Regions from separate parts of the Pseudomonas sp. GW821-FHT07G06 genome, predicted to be linked through region 3. Evidence: predicted binding sites of a transcription regulator. Region 3 holds the regulator's gene; each other region holds the start of a gene.
What was found. The regulator sigma-54, encoded in region 3, starts transcription at its own class of promoters, with help from an activator protein. The targets are predictions, from matches to a motif close to ANTGGCATNNANNTTGCTNT.
Positions count from the first base shown of each region.

Region 1: a site for sigma-54 is predicted at 2,258-2,277, ahead of AC3WJW_RS01370 (flagellar basal body rod protein FlgF). Genes of this name have one in related genera too.
Region 2: a site for sigma-54 is predicted at 2,503-2,522, ahead of glnA (glutamate--ammonia ligase). Genes of this name have one in related genera too.

Region 1 covers NZ_JBYSVW010000001.1:318,944-323,879, forward strand. Annotated here, with positions in the region: gene flgH (flagellar basal body L-ring protein FlgH) at 1-579, opposite strand, end outside; gene flgG (flagellar basal-body rod protein FlgG) at 632-1,417, opposite strand; gene AC3WJW_RS01370 (flagellar basal body rod protein FlgF) at 1,463-2,203, opposite strand; gene AC3WJW_RS01375 (DegT/DnrJ/EryC1/StrS family aminotransferase) at 3,087-4,205, shown strand; gene AC3WJW_RS01380 (WbqC family protein) at 4,202-4,936, shown strand, end outside.
Region 2 covers NZ_JBYSVW010000002.1:407,318-412,253, forward strand. Annotated here, with positions in the region: gene typA (translational GTPase TypA) at 1-694, opposite strand, end outside; gene thiI (tRNA uracil 4-sulfurtransferase ThiI) at 834-2,288, opposite strand; gene glnA (glutamate--ammonia ligase) at 2,617-4,023, shown strand; gene AC3WJW_RS05320 (DUF4124 domain-containing protein) at 4,250-4,762, shown strand; gene AC3WJW_RS05325 (DUF4124 domain-containing protein) at 4,759-4,936, shown strand, end outside.
Region 3 covers NZ_JBYSVW010000004.1:194,533-199,468, forward strand. Annotated here, with positions in the region: gene rapZ (RNase adapter RapZ) at 1-377, opposite strand, end outside; gene ptsN (PTS IIA-like nitrogen regulatory protein PtsN) at 380-844, opposite strand; gene hpf (ribosome hibernation-promoting factor, HPF/YfiA family) at 857-1,165, opposite strand; gene AC3WJW_RS09925 (RNA polymerase factor sigma-54) at 1,240-2,733, opposite strand; gene lptB (LPS export ABC transporter ATP-binding protein) at 2,979-3,704, opposite strand; gene lptA (lipopolysaccharide transport periplasmic protein LptA) at 3,704-4,252, opposite strand; gene lptC (LPS export ABC transporter periplasmic protein LptC) at 4,239-4,811, opposite strand; gene AC3WJW_RS09945 (KdsC family phosphatase) at 4,819-4,936, opposite strand, start outside.

The sequences.
Region 1 (4,936 bases), on a different contig from region 3:
CACGGTGTTGTCGGTCGAGATGTCATCGGCACGAACCAGGCCGGCGATCCGCACCAGCTCATCGCCGGTGTTGAGCGTCATCCACTTCTCGCCGCGCACCGCGATGATGCCGTTGGGCAACACATCGGCAACGGTCACGGTGATCGAGCCGGTCAGGGTGTTGCCCTGTGCCGCCTTGCTGTCGCCCTTGGTCGCGCGGTCACCTTCGTAGCTGGCACTCAGGCTCAGGTCGCCATCGCCGAACGGGTTGTTGGTGGTCGCGCTGCTGCCGAACAGCGAACTCAGGCCGATGTTGGCCTTGCTGTTCTTGCCAATTTGCGAGTTGGCGTTTTTGCTGGCCTGAGTCCTTTCATTCAGGGTGATGGTGATGATGTCACCGACCCGGAACGCCTTGCGGTCGCTGTAGAGGTTCTGTTCGAAACCGGCCTGATAGATCGAGCCGTTGTTCGCGGCCGCCGGCAACGGCGTGCGCGGCAACACCGGAGCGTAGTAAGGGTCATTGGGCTTGGGCGTCGAAGGGACGCAGCCTGCGAGCGCGGTGATCCCACTCAGTGCCAGAACAGATACATAGCGATTCATGACCCTACCTCACGGTGTTGCAGGCGGCCTCATGGCCGCCCCATAGACTTGATTACAGATTCTGCGTTACGAACGAGAGCATCTGGTCGGCGGTGGAGATCACCTTGGAGTTCATCTCGTAGGCGCGCTGAGTAGTGATCATGTTGACCATCTCCTCAACGGTGCTGACGTTGGACGTTTCCAGGGTGTTCTGCAGCGTGGTGCCGAAACCGTTGAGGCCCGGTGTGCCGACTTGCGGCGCACCACTGGCGGCGGTTTCCAGGAACAGGTTGTTGCCCACTGCCTGCAGGCCGGCCGGGTTGATGAAGTCGGCGGTCTGCAGGTTGCCGATCACCTGGGCCGCCGGGTTGCCGGAAACGGTGATGGACACGGTGCCGTCGCGGCCGACGGTGAAGGTCTGCGCGTCGTTCGGAATGACAATCGCCGGCTCCAGGGCAAAGCCGCTGGCGTTGACGATCTGGCCGTTGGAGTCCAGGTGGAAGGTACCGTCACGGGTGTAGGACGTGGTGCCGTCCGGTTGCAGGATCTGGAAGAAACCGCGACCGTCGATGGCCATGTCCAGTGGCTGCTCGGTGGTTTGCAGGCTGCCGGCGGTGAAGTTCTTCTGGGTGCCGACGATGCGCACACCGGTACCCAGTTGCAGGCCCGACGGCAGTTCGCTGTCCTGGGTCGACTGGGCGCCAGGCTGACGCTTGATCTGGTAGAGCAGGTCCTGGAACTCGGCGCGGTCACGTTTGAAACCCGTGGTCGACACGTTCGCCAGGTTGTTGGAAATGGTGGTCAGGTTGGTGTCCTGGGCGGACAGACCTGTTTTGGCAACCCATAGAGCCGGAAGCATTCGATTCTCCTCGTGCGCCTGTTTTACGGCGCGACGTTCTGGTAATTAGCTGATCTGCAAGACCCGAGCCATGGCCTGGTCATCGTCTTTGGCGGTGTTCATCATCTTGATGTGCAGCTCGAACTGCTTGGACAAGGCCAGTACCGAGGTCATCTCTTCCACGGCATTGACGTTGCTCGACTCGAGGAATCCGGACACCAGCTTGACGTTGGCATCGGCCTGCGCCGGCTTGCCGTCCTTGGTGTGGATCGAACCATCCAGACCCTTGGTCATGTTCTTCAGGTCCGGGTTGACCAGCTTGATGCGGTCCACTTCAGCCATCACCCGAGGCCCCTCGCCCATTGCGCGGATGCTGATGGTGCCGTCTTCACCGACTTCGATCTGCTGTTCCGGCGGCACGGCAATCGGCCCGCCATTGCCCATGACCGGCATGCCGTTGCCGGCACGCAGCACGCCCAGGGCGTCAACGTTCAGGCTGCCGGTGCGCACGTAACTTTCACCGCCATCGGGATTCTGTACGGCAATCCAGCCGCCGCCTTGCACGGCAACGTCGAGGTCGCGGCCGGTTTCCACCAGTGAGCCCGGGGAGAAATCCGTGGCCGGGCGTTCGGACATGGCAAACGCACGCGCCGGAAAGCTGTCACCGAACACCGGCATCGAACGGGCCTGCTCCAGGTCTTTCTGGAAGCCGTTGGTGGAGATGTTCGCGAGGTTGTTGGCATGCGCCTTTTGCGCCAGTGCATTCTGGCTGGCGCCGGTCATTGCCACATAAAGGTACTTGTCCACACTCTTTCCTCTGCCTGCCGGACGTTTGCCGCCCACTGCTGTGTTGCTGAGCCATAAGCAATTTGCAGACCAACTTGTTTTTGGCGCTACAAGGCCCGGCAAACAGGGGACTTTGAGGAATCAGAGGGGATGGGAGATTTGTATCAGAGACGAAAAACCGGCGGTGTCATGCCGTTGGGTGGCAAGGATCAGCCATTGATCGCTGACATGCTCCACATCACTCGTGTCCGGTAAAAATCGAAGGGGCGGGAGCTTTCTCCCTCCCCCGATCGCTTTGCGCGGTCCGAAATTCGAAGGCTGGACGGCCGCGACGAAAACTCGCACTCCACAAGGCATGAACATGTGGGGCTGGATCTGGAGCAACTGCCCCCTGCGTACACAAACATTACTCCCGCCAACGCCAACGACCTCAGTGACGCAGAACGGCTTGATGCTTGCCTTTGAAAAGTACTACTGCGGGCGAGAAAACTGAAGGCTGCCTTCAGCCATGAAACATGTTTACCGGACACTAGAGCAACGGAAATTGTCAATGGATGCTCGGTGTGCGCCCTTGAAAAATCCAGGCAGGACAACAAGGACTGCGAAGCAATAAAACCTCCGCCATTCAGCACTGCCCGACGACTCATTGGATGGGACATGCCCGTTTCAACTACCAAGTCTCTAACGCACAAACATTGATCGCCAAGGGCTACTGCATGCAAACACAAACCAACTTATCGGTACGGAGGGAGTTGGCCGATTTTTTGCTGGAGTACCCGCACATCAAGAGCCAGCTGTCGGTTTCATGGCGCTGCAGCCCGCCGATATTGACCGCGATGCAACGCCACGTCACAGGTACTCCCGAGCCGTGTGCCATTTTTCAGTCACCCCGAGCAGTGCGCCCATGGCCAATCCCATTACCGTTACCAGCCCGCTACTACCGCCTCTGGAAGAGTTCACGCCTTACCTGCAGCGAATCTGGGACAGTAAGCGCCTGACCAACGGCGGCCCCTTCCACGAACAGCTGGAACAGGAGCTTGCCGAATACCTTGGCGTCCAACATATCTCGCTGTTTTCCAACGGTACCTTGGCATTGGTGACTGCACTCCAGGCGCTACGCATTACTGGCGAAGTCATCACTACACCCTATTCGTTCGTGGCTACCTCTCACTCGTTGCTGTGGAACAATCTCAAGCCGGTGTTCGTGGACATCGATCCGGTTACCATGAACCTCGATCCACAACGTATCGCCGAAGCCATCACCCCGGCGACTACTGCGATCCTTCCAGTTCATTGCTATGGAATTCCCTGTGATATCGAGGGCATCCAGGCCGTCGCCGACACCTATGGACTTAAAGTTATCTATGACGCCGCACATGCCTTCGGTGTCCGACACAACGGCATGAGCATTCTCAACAACGGCGACCTGTCGATTCTCAGCTTCCACGCCACCAAGGTATTCAATACCTTCGAAGGCGGCGCCATCATCTGCCCTGATGAAAAGATCAAACGGCGCATCGATTATTTGAAGAATTTCGGGTTTGCCGATGAAGTCACGGTCATGGCTCCCGGTATCAACGGGAAGATGAACGAGCTGCAGGCAGCATTCGGCGTACTACAGTTGCGCCACATTGACGAGGCCCTCAGGCGTCGACAACAAGTGTTTGAGTATTATCAGAGCGCTTTGGAAGGTATAGAGGGTATCAGCCTCCTGAAGCAACCGCAGGGGCTGGACTGGAACTATGCCTATTGTCCGATTCTGATCGATGGTGAGCGCTTCGGGGTCAGCCGGGACGAGCTGTACGACCGCTACCGCGCTGAAAACATCCTCGTGCGCCGGTATTTCTACCCACTGATATGTGAATTCCCGATGTACCGCGGCCTTCCCAGTTCGAATCTCTCTCAGTTGGGGAATGCCTACGAAGCGTCCCGCCAGATACTGTGCCTGCCGATCTATCCGGATCTCGATACGAAGACCCAGGCACAGATCATCGAGGTGTTGCTCAAGGCTCGGGCGGCATGAGCCTGGTCCGCCCCTCGAATGTCTGCGCCCCGGCAGCTGAACAGCAATACCGGATTGCACTCATGCAACCCTACTTCCTCCCATATCTGGGCTACTTCCAGTTAATCGCCGCAGTCGACTGTTTTGTCATCTATGACAATGTGCAGTTCATCAAGAACGGCTGGATCGAACGAAACCGCTATCTGCTGGAACAGGAGCCGAAGTGGTTCCGGGTGCCGCTGGCCAAAGGCAGTCACACTCAGCAGATCATGGAAAAACGTATTGCCGAAACATTCTCCCCTGGCGATATCCTCAACAAACTGAGCTTCGCCTATCGCCGCGCGCCCCACGCTCAGCGCATGCTGGCGTGGCTGGAAGCACTGCTGGTCGAGCCTGCAAAGAGCATTGCTGAACTCAACGAGCGGATACTACGGGCCTGCTGCTGCCTGATCGGGCTGCAAACGCCGATCATCCGTTCCAGTGATCTGCCGATGTCCGCAGACAGCAGAGCCCAGGACCGGGTACTCGAAGTGGTTCAGGCCAGCGCTGGCACCCACTACCTCAATCCCTTCAATGGCGGCCATCTCTACCGTGCTGAAGCCTTCCAACAGGCCGGTATCACCCTTGAGCTGCTCAAGGCCAACTTGCCCGACTACCAACAGGGATCGAGTGGACACCCCTTCGTCCCCGGCCTGTCGATTCTCGACGCTTTGATGTACAACGACGTGCAGACCGTGGGAGCGTGGGCAAAA
Region 2 (4,936 bases), on a different contig from region 3:
TGACGCGACCACGAGCGATACGGCCAACGCCGATAACACCCAGGAAGCTGTTGTAGTCCAGTGCGGAGATCTGCATCTGGAACGGACCGTCACGGTCGACTTTCGGCGCAGGTACGTTGTCGACGATCGACTGGTACAGCGGGGTCATGTCTTCAGCCATTTCGGTGTGGTCCAGACCGGCAATACCGTTCAGGGCCGAGGCGTAGACGACTTTGAAGTCCAGCTGTTCTTCGGTGGCGCCCAGGTTGTCGAACAGGTCGAAGATCTGGTCCAGAACCCAGTCCGGACGCGCGCCTGGACGGTCAACCTTGTTGATGCACACGATTGGACGCAGGCCGGCTTCGAAAGCCTTCTTGGTCACGAAACGGGTTTGCGGCATAGGGCCGTCTTGAGCGTCAACCAGCAGCAGAACGGAGTCGACCATCGACATTACGCGTTCAACTTCGCCGCCGAAGTCGGCGTGGCCCGGGGTGTCCACGATGTTGATGTGGTAGCCGTTCCAGTTGATGGCGGTGTTTTTCGCCAGAATGGTAATACCGCGCTCTTTTTCCTGGTCGTTGGAGTCCATCACGCGCTCGTCGTTGAGCTCGTTGCGCTCCAGGGTGCCGGATTGACGCAGGAGTTTGTCTACCAGGGTGGTTTTACCATGGTCAACGTGGGCAATGATGGCGATGTTGCGTAGATTTTCGATCACTTGTGTATCTCGATCAGAGGATTCGGTGTGCTGACAAGTCTTGGCAGCGATTAACAGTAGCGTCCGTGAAAGCCGTTACAGCTTGACGGTGGCGTCGGGGGGCCGGTGACGCAGGCCACAGGCAAACAGCCCCGGGCACTTAGCTCGGTCGATAAACGCGCACATTGGCATGCCCCTCACTGAGCAAATGGTGGGCATGCAGGCGACTCATCACGCCTTTGTCGCAATACAGCAGGTACTGGCGAGTAGGGTCCAGTTCCTTGAAACGAGCGTTCACTGCATAAAACGGCATCGTTTGTACCTCGATGCCAGCGAGTTCCAGCGGGTCGTCTTCAGCGGCATCCGGGTGACGGATGTCGATGACGATCTGACCGGCCAGCGCTTCGCTGACTTCTTCAATCTGCAAGTCCTGGCCCAATTCGTCGATCACGCGATCGATCGGCACCAGCTTGGCGTTTTCGAGCGCACGCTCGAGCACCGCCATATCGAATTCTTTCTCTTCGTGCTCGACGCGATAGCGCTTGGCCGCGGTCTTCGGATTGACCGAGATGACGCCGCAGTATTCCGGCATGTGCCGGGCGAAATCGGCGGTGCCGATTTCGTTGGCCGTGTCGATGATGTCCTGCTTGTGCGCGACGATCAGTGGACGCAAGACCAGTTTGTCGGTCACGCAATCGATCACCGACAGGTTCGGCAACGTCTGGCTCGACACCTGGGAGATCGCCTCACCGGTGACGAGGGCCTCGATGTGCAGTCGATCGGCAATCCGGGACGAAGCGCGCAACATCATACGCTTCAATACTACGCCCATATGACTGTTATCGACTTTGCCGAGAATTTCGCCCAGCACTTCCTCGAACGGCACACTGACAAATAGCACGCGTTGGGAGCTGCCGTACTTCTTCCAGATGAAATGCGCGACTTCCATGACGCCCAGTTCGTGGGCACGTCCGCCCAGGTTGAAGAAGCAGAAATGCGCCATCAGGCCGCGGCGCATGATCTGGTAGGCCGCCACGGTGGAGTCGAAGCCGCCGGACATAAGCACCAGCGTCTGCTCCAGGGCACCCAGCGGATATCCGCCGATGCCGTTGTGCTGGCTGTGGATCACGAACAACCGTTGGTCGCGAACTTCGATGCGGACTTCGATTTCAGGCTTTTTCAGGTCGATCCCGGCGGCACCACACTGACGGCGCAACTGGCTGCCGACATATTTCTCGATATCGATCGAGCTGAACGGGTGCTTGCCGGCACGCTTGCAACGCACCGAAAAAATCTTGCCGGCCAGAGCATCGCCGTAGTGCTGCTTGCACTTTTCAACGATGTCGTCGAAATCACCCAGCGGGTACTCGTCGATTTGCAGGAAGTGCGCGACGCCCGGCATGCAGCTCAGGCGCTCGCCCATCTCCTTCAGGGCCTTGGGGTCGCTGACGCGGGTTTCCAGCTCGAGGTTGTCCCACACGCCGTTCACCACCACAGCCGGGTCCAGATCGCGGAGCACGGCACGGATGTTCTTGGCCAATTGGCGGATGAAACGCATCCGTACCGGGCGGCTCTTGATGGTGATCTCGGGGAAGACTTTTACGATTAATTTCATGGAAACAGCGCGCGCAGGGCCTGCCGAAAAAGGGGGGCGCGGATTATAGCGGAAATTGCTCAAGGTTTAACCAGTTAATGTGCAGAAGGTTTTGCGCGCACCAAAACGGGTCACTTATTCATTTTGACGCCACATTAAGGGGCGGTATTTTCGACTTTAAAGTGCATTAATGGCTGATAAGCGTGTTTTTGGGGCAAAAAACCCATGCTGGGGCACTGGCATGCAATTTGCTCCCTTGTGAGGCAGGTTGCCTTGGCAGAGTATTCGCGCCGGCATCACCCACATTTAAGGGCATCCACTACTAGCCCGAAGCCACCCGGAGGACACTATGTCGAAGTCGGTTCAACTCATCAAAGATCATGACGTCAAATGGATTGATCTGCGCTTCACGGACACCAAAGGCACTCAGCACCACGTGACCATGCCGGCTCGCGATGCGCTGGATGACGACTTCTTCGAAGTCGGCAAAATGTTCGACGGTTCCTCCATCGCTGGCTGGAAAGGCATCGAAGCCTCCGACATGATCCTGATGCCGGACGACTCCACCGCTGTTCTCGATCCGTTCACCGAAGAACCGACCCTGATCCTGGTCTGCGACATCATCGAGCCTTCGAGCATGCAAGGCTACGACCGCGACCCACGTGCGATCGCCAAGCGCGCCGAAGAGCACCTGAAAGCCACCGGTATCGGTGACACCGTGTTCGCCGGTCCAGAGCCAGAGTTCTTCATCTTTGACCAGGTGAAGTTCAAGTCCGACATTTCCGGTTCCATGTTCAAGATCTACTCCGAACAAGGCTCCTGGATGTCCGACCAGGACATCGAAGGCGGCAACAAGGGCCACCGTCCAGGCGTCAAAGGCGGCTACTTCCCGGTTCCACCGTTCGACCACGACCACGAAATCCGTACCTCCATGTGCAACGCACTGGAAGAAATGGGCCTGACCGTCGAAGTTCACCACCACGAAGTGGCAACTGCCGGCCAGAACGAAATCGGCGTCAAGTTCAACACCCTGGTGAAAAAAGCCGACGAAACCCAAACCCTGAAGTACGTCGTGCACAACGTTGCCGATGCCTACGGCCGCACCGCGACCTTCATGCCTAAGCCGCTGTACGGCGACAACGGCTCGGGCATGCACGTGCACATGTCCATCTGGAAAGATGGCAAGAACACCTTCGCAGGCGAAGGCTATGCCGGCCTGTCCGACACCGCTCTGTACTTCATCGGCGGCATCATCAAGCACGGTAAGGCCCTGAACGGCTTCACCAACCCGGCAACCAACTCCTACAAGCGTCTGGTTCCAGGCTTCGAAGCGCCGGTGATGCTGGCCTACTCGGCTCGCAACCGTTCCGCTTCGATCCGCATTCCTTACGTGTCGAGCCCTAAAGCCCGCCGTATCGAAGCACGCTTCCCGGATCCGGCTGCCAACCCGTACCTGTGCTTCGCAGCACTGTTGATGGCTGGCCTGGACGGCATCCAGAACAAGATCCACCCTGGCGACGCTGCTGACAAAAACCTGTACGACCTGCCGCCTGAAGAGGCGAAAGAGATTCCACAAGTTTGCGGCAGCCTGAAAGAAGCCCTGGAAGAGCTGGACAAAGGTCGTGCGTTCCTGACCAAAGGTGGCGTTTTCAGCGACGACTTCATCGACGCTTACATCGCCCTGAAAAGCGAAGAAGAAATCAAGGTACGTACCTTCGTACACCCACTGGAATACGAGCTGTACTACAGCTGCTGATCCGGTAGCGCTGCAGCACGCAGCGTGACAAAAAAGAGGCCTCCTTCGGGAGGCCTTTTTTGTGCCGAAAGTCAAAAGATCGCAGCCTTCGGCAGCTCCTACACGGGATTGGCATACATCCTGTAGGAGCTGCCGAAGGCTGCGATCTTTTGATCTTGTTTTACTTGGGACAACCACCTCCCCTGACCTATGCTGCAACCCAACGTTTTCGCTTCCGGTCGATTCCATGGGTCGTGGTTTTCTGTTCATCCTGCTGCTGATCGCCCTGCCCGCCATGGCGCAGATCTACAAATACACAGACGCCAACGGCGCCACCGCGTACAGCAATCAACCGCCTGTCGGCACCAGTGCCCAACCGGTCCACTTGCCGCCCCTCAACAGCATTGAGCGCCAGCCTCCCGGTGAAGCCGCGCCCGTTGCTGAAGCCGCCCCGAATGAGCCCCAAAAGCCCTATGAAGTGCTGGAGCTGACCGGCCTGCCCAATACCGAAGCTCTGCGCGCCAACAATGGCACCTTCACGATAAACGTACTGATCAAGCCGCGCCTGCAAGCCCCCCACCTGATGCGCCTGCTGCTGGACGGCCAGCCCTACGGCCAGCCAGTCAATGTGCCGATCCTGCAACTGGTGAACATCGACCGCGGCGAGCATCGCCTCGCCGTGCAAGTGATCGATGGCGAAAACGTCGTGCAGCAGAGCCCTGCGGTGACATTCACCGTACAGCGGGTGCACAAGCCTTGAAGGCCTGGCTGTTGATCGCCTGCCTGATCGGCCCGCCCGCCTCGGCAGAGGTCTTCATGTACATCGACGCTCAGGGCAACCGGGTTTTCACCGACCAGCCCAAACCCGGCGACACAGGGCGCGTACAGCTGACAACGACCAATCGAATAGCAGCCAACCCCACCAATGCAGCGC
Region 3 (4,936 bases):
ACGCTCTCGACGTTGATGGCTTCGGCCAGCGAGCGGTTGGCGTTGGTCAGGGGGTGACGTCGGCGGGTTTCCGAGAAGCGCTTGAGCAGGGTTTCTTCGTCGGCGTCCAGGTACAGGACATCGCACTGAATGTGGCGGCTGCGGACTTCTTCGAGCAGCTCGGGGAAGCGTGACAGGTGGCTGGGCAGGTTGCGGGCGTCAATGGAGACAGCCACCAGCGGCTGCATCAGCTCGGTATGAATCAACGCTCTTTCGGCCAGTTCCGGCAGCAGGCCGGCAGGCAGATTGTCGATGCAGTAGTAGCCGTTGTCCTCAAGAACATTGAGGGCGGTACTTTTACCCGAGCCGGAACGGCCACTGACGATGATCAAGCGCATGATTACTGACCGTTTTGCTCGTCCAGGACAACCTGATACAGGGCTTCGTTGCTTGCGGCATGACGCAGTTTTTCGCGTACGTCCTTGCGGTCGAGCATGCTGGCGATCTGTCGCAGCAGCTCAAGGTGCGCATCGGTAGCGGCTTCCGGGACCAGCAGAACGAACAGCAGGTCAACCGGCGCGCCGTCGATGGCGTCGAAATCGATTGGGGCGTCCAGGTGCATCAATGCACTGATGGGCGATACACAACCCTTGAGACGGCAGTGTGGAATAGCGATGCCGTTGCCAAAACCGGTGGAGCCGAGTTTTTCACGGGCAATCAGCGCCTCGAAGACATCTTGCATCTCCAGAGCCGGCACTTCGCGGGCGATCAGATTGGCAATTTGTTCGAGGGCTTTCTTTTTACTGCCGCCCGGCACGTTCACGAGGGAACGGCCGGGGGTCAGGATACTTTCAAGTCGGATCATGGGTTGGGAGTGTTAACGACCGGTTGCGCCCTGAAGGAGGCTCTGGGTCTTTTCCTTATGCTTTTTGAGTTGTTTATCCAGCTTGTCGGTGAGTGCATCGATCGCAGCGTACATATCGGTATGTTCCGCATTGGCGACCACTTCATTCCCGGGAATATGCAGCGTGGCTTCGATTTTCTGCTTCAGCTTCTCGACGGTCATCGTGACCTGCACGTTAGTGATCTTGTCGAAATGTCGCTCCAATCGTTCGAGTTTTTCGCCGATGTAGGTGCGAAGAGGTTCGGTCACTTCCAGTTGGTGTCCACTGATGTTGACTTGCATACAGCTTCTCCTTCGTTGCCAGTGCATAAAGCGGTAGATCAGATGATCTACCACTGGAACGCTGTGGCGTGGCTCTACATCAACCGCTTGCGTTCGCTCGAAGGCGCGATCCCGAGGGATTCGCGGTACTTGGCGACGGTGCGGCGAGCCACCTGAATGCCTTGTGCCTCCAGTAAACCAGCGATCTTGCTGTCACTCAACGGCTTTTTCTGATTTTCCGCGGCAACCAGTTTTTTGATGATCGCCCGGATCGCCGTGGACGAGCATTCGCCGCCTTCGGAGGTGCTTACGTGACTGGAGAAAAAGTATTTCAGTTCATAGATGCCGCGGGGGGTGTGCATGAACTTCTGGGTGGTCACTCGTGAAATCGTCGACTCATGCATGCCGACCGCTTCGGCGATGTCATGCAGGACCAGCGGCTTCATGGCTTCGTCGCCATATTCGAGGAAACCGCGCTGATGCTCCACGATCTGGGTGGCAACCTTCATCAGGGTTTCATTGCGGCTCTGCAGGCTCTTGATGAACCAGCGGGCCTCCTGCAGCTGATTGCGCATGAACGTGTTGTCGGCGCTGGTATCGGCGCGGCGCACAAAACCGGCGTACTGGGCGTTGACCCGCAGTCGTGGCACCGACTCCTGATTCAGCTCCACCAGCCAGCGCTCGTTGTCCTTGCGTACGATAACGTCAGGTACGACGTACTCGGCTTCGGTGGACTCGATCTGCGAGCCCGGGCGCGGGTTGAGGCTCTGGACCAGCTCTATGACCTGGCGCAGCTCATCTTCCTTGAGCTTCATGCGGCGCATCAACTGGCTGTAGTCGCGGCTGCCGAGCAGGTCGATGTAATCGGTGACAAGGCGCTTGGCTTCGGCCAGCCAAGGCGTCTTGGCGGGCAACTGGCGCAATTGCAGCAGCAGGCATTCACCCAGATTGCGTGCGCCGATGCCGGCCGGCTCGAATTGCTGGATGCGGTGCAGGACGGCTTCGATTTCGTCCAGTTCGATGTCCAGTTCCGGATCGAAGGCTTCGAGGATTTCCTCGAGGGTTTCGTCCAGATAGCCCTGATTGTTGATGCAGTCGATCAGGGTTACGGCGATCAGGCGATCGGTGTCGGACATCGGGGCCAGGTTCAGTTGCCACAGCAGGTGGCTTTGCAGGCTTTCACCGGCCGAGGTACGGGTGGTGAAGTCCCACTCGTCATCGTCATTGCTGGGCAGGCTGCTGGCGCTGGTCTGGTAAACGTCTTCCCACGCGGTGTCGACGGGGAGTTCGTTGGGGATGCGCTCGTTCCAGTCACCCTCATCGAGGTTATCAACCGTCGGGGCGCTTTCCTGGTAGGAGGGTTCCTGGATATCGGTGTTGGGCTTTTGTTCGGCGTTGTCGGCCAAGGGGTCGGAATTGTCGAAGTCGTCGCCTTCTTCCTGGCGTTCGAGCATCGGATTGGACTCCAGGGCCTCCTGGATTTCCTGTTGCAGGTCCAGGGTCGACAATTGGAGCAGGCGGATGGCCTGTTGCAGCTGAGGTGTCATCGTCAGCTGCTGGCCCATTCTCAAGACTAGCGATGGTTTCATGGCAGGGGCTTAACACCTTATTCGCCGGCGCACATGCGCCATCCACTACAGGGCGCCGGGGCGCCAAACATAAGCAAATTATATGCCTGAAACTGAAGGATTTGCCTAGAGCGCTGTAACAATAAAAAACTATAAATTTGTGTTGCGGAGTTGCCCTTGTCGGGGGCTGAGCGCGCAGGTTTGCATGAGGCACCGATGAATCGCGAGACCGGTGCCCGGGCGGCTGCCTGGGCACAGCTCAGCGTTTACAGGCGGAACTCATGGCCCAGATACACTTCCTTCACCAGGTCGTTGGCCAGGATGGTCTCTGCATCACCTTCGGCGATCAACTGACCGTCATTGACGATATAGGCGGTTTCACAGATATCCAGGGTTTCACGAACGTTGTGGTCCGTGATCAGCACGCCAATGCCTTTGGCCTTGAGGTGGTAAATGATCTGTTTGATGTCGCCGACCGAAATCGGGTCCACGCCGGCGAACGGTTCGTCGAGGAGGATGAATTTCGGGTTGGTGGCCAGGGCGCGGGCGATTTCCACGCGGCGGCGCTCACCACCGGACAGGCTCATGCCGAGGTTGTCGCGGATGTGGCTGATGTGGAATTCCTGCAGCAGGCTTTCCAGTTCCTTGCGACGACCGGCCTTGTCGAGCTCCTTGCGGGTCTCGAGGATGGCCATGATGTTGTCGGCCACCGACAGTTTGCGGAAGATCGATGCTTCTTGCGGCAAGTAGCCGATACCGGCTTTTGCACGGCCGTGCATCGGCTGGTGGCTGACGTCCAGGTCATCGATCAGGACGCGGCCCTGGTCGGCTTGCACCAGGCCGACGATCATGTAGAAGCAGGTGGTCTTGCCGGCGCCGTTCGGGCCAAGCAGGCCGACGATCTGACCGCTGTCGATGGACAGGCTGACATCACGCACGACCTGGCGGCTCTTGTAGCTCTTGGCCAGATGCTGAGCTTTCAGAGTTGCCATTACTGGGCCTTTTTCTCGTCGGTTTTCTTCTTCGGCTGGATCACCATGTCGATACGCGGACGCGACTCGGTCACCTTGCTGCCGGTGGCGCGCCCGGCGCTGGCCAGCTTCTTCTCGGTGTCGTAGACGATTTTCTCGCCTTGGGTGACGTTGTTGTCCTTGTCGACAACCTTGGCCTTGTCGATCAACACGACGCGATTTTGCGTGGCGTGATACTGGATGGTCACGCCCCAACCCTGAACAGGCTTGGTATCGCCAGCGGTTTGCAATTGCTCGAAGTACGCCAGGTTGCCCACCGAGGTCACTACGTCAATGTCGCCGGTCGGGGTGCGGGTGATGGTAACGGTGTTGCCTGTCACCTTCATCGAGCCTTGGGTGATGATCACGTCACCCTTATAGGTAGCAATGCCTTGCTTGTCGTCCAGTTGGGCATCGTCGGCCTGAATGCGGATAGGCTGCTGTTGGTCTTCCGGCAGAGCCCAGGCGCTCACGCTTCCCAGTGCTGCGCCCAGACTGAGCAAAATCGGGAGGGTTTTAACGAGCCTCATACTGTCCTCTTACGTTCGATAGCAGGTGTATCCTGCTTTCTTTCAAATACGCTTTCATTCCCTTGCCAGTCGATACACCGCCAGCGCCGTCGATTCTAACGTCTTGCTCGGTCTGCGCATATTGCTGCTGCGGGAACACGGTCATGCGGGTGCTGGTGATCAGGGTCTTGCGGTTTTTCTCGTCGAAGCGCGTGATGCGTACGTCATCGATCAGCTCGACCTGCGTGCCGTCAGGGTTGACTTCGCCGCGCAGGCTCTGGACGTGCCACGGGAATTCGGTGCCGCGGAACACGTTCAGGTCGGGGTTGGTCAGCAGTGTCACCTCGGTCGCCTTCAGGTGCTCGACCTTGTCGGACACCAGATCATATTGCAGCTTGCCGTCCGGCAGGTACTGCACGCTGTGGGCGTTGATGGCGTAATAGTCGATCATGCTTTCATCGACCGGCGTTGCCGGCTTGTCGAGGAAGCGTTCCGGGCTGATGTTCCAGTAGCCGACCGCGGCGAATATCGCCGCGATGCAACTGTACATCAGGGTGTTGCGAAACTTTTTGCTCAGCATATCGGGCTCACAGGTACGCCGCATTGGCCGCATCGAGGCGGTCCTGGGCGCGCAGGATCAATTCGCAGAACTCGCGAGCAGCACCTTCGCCGCCACGGGCGAGGGTGATGCCGTGAGCATGTTCG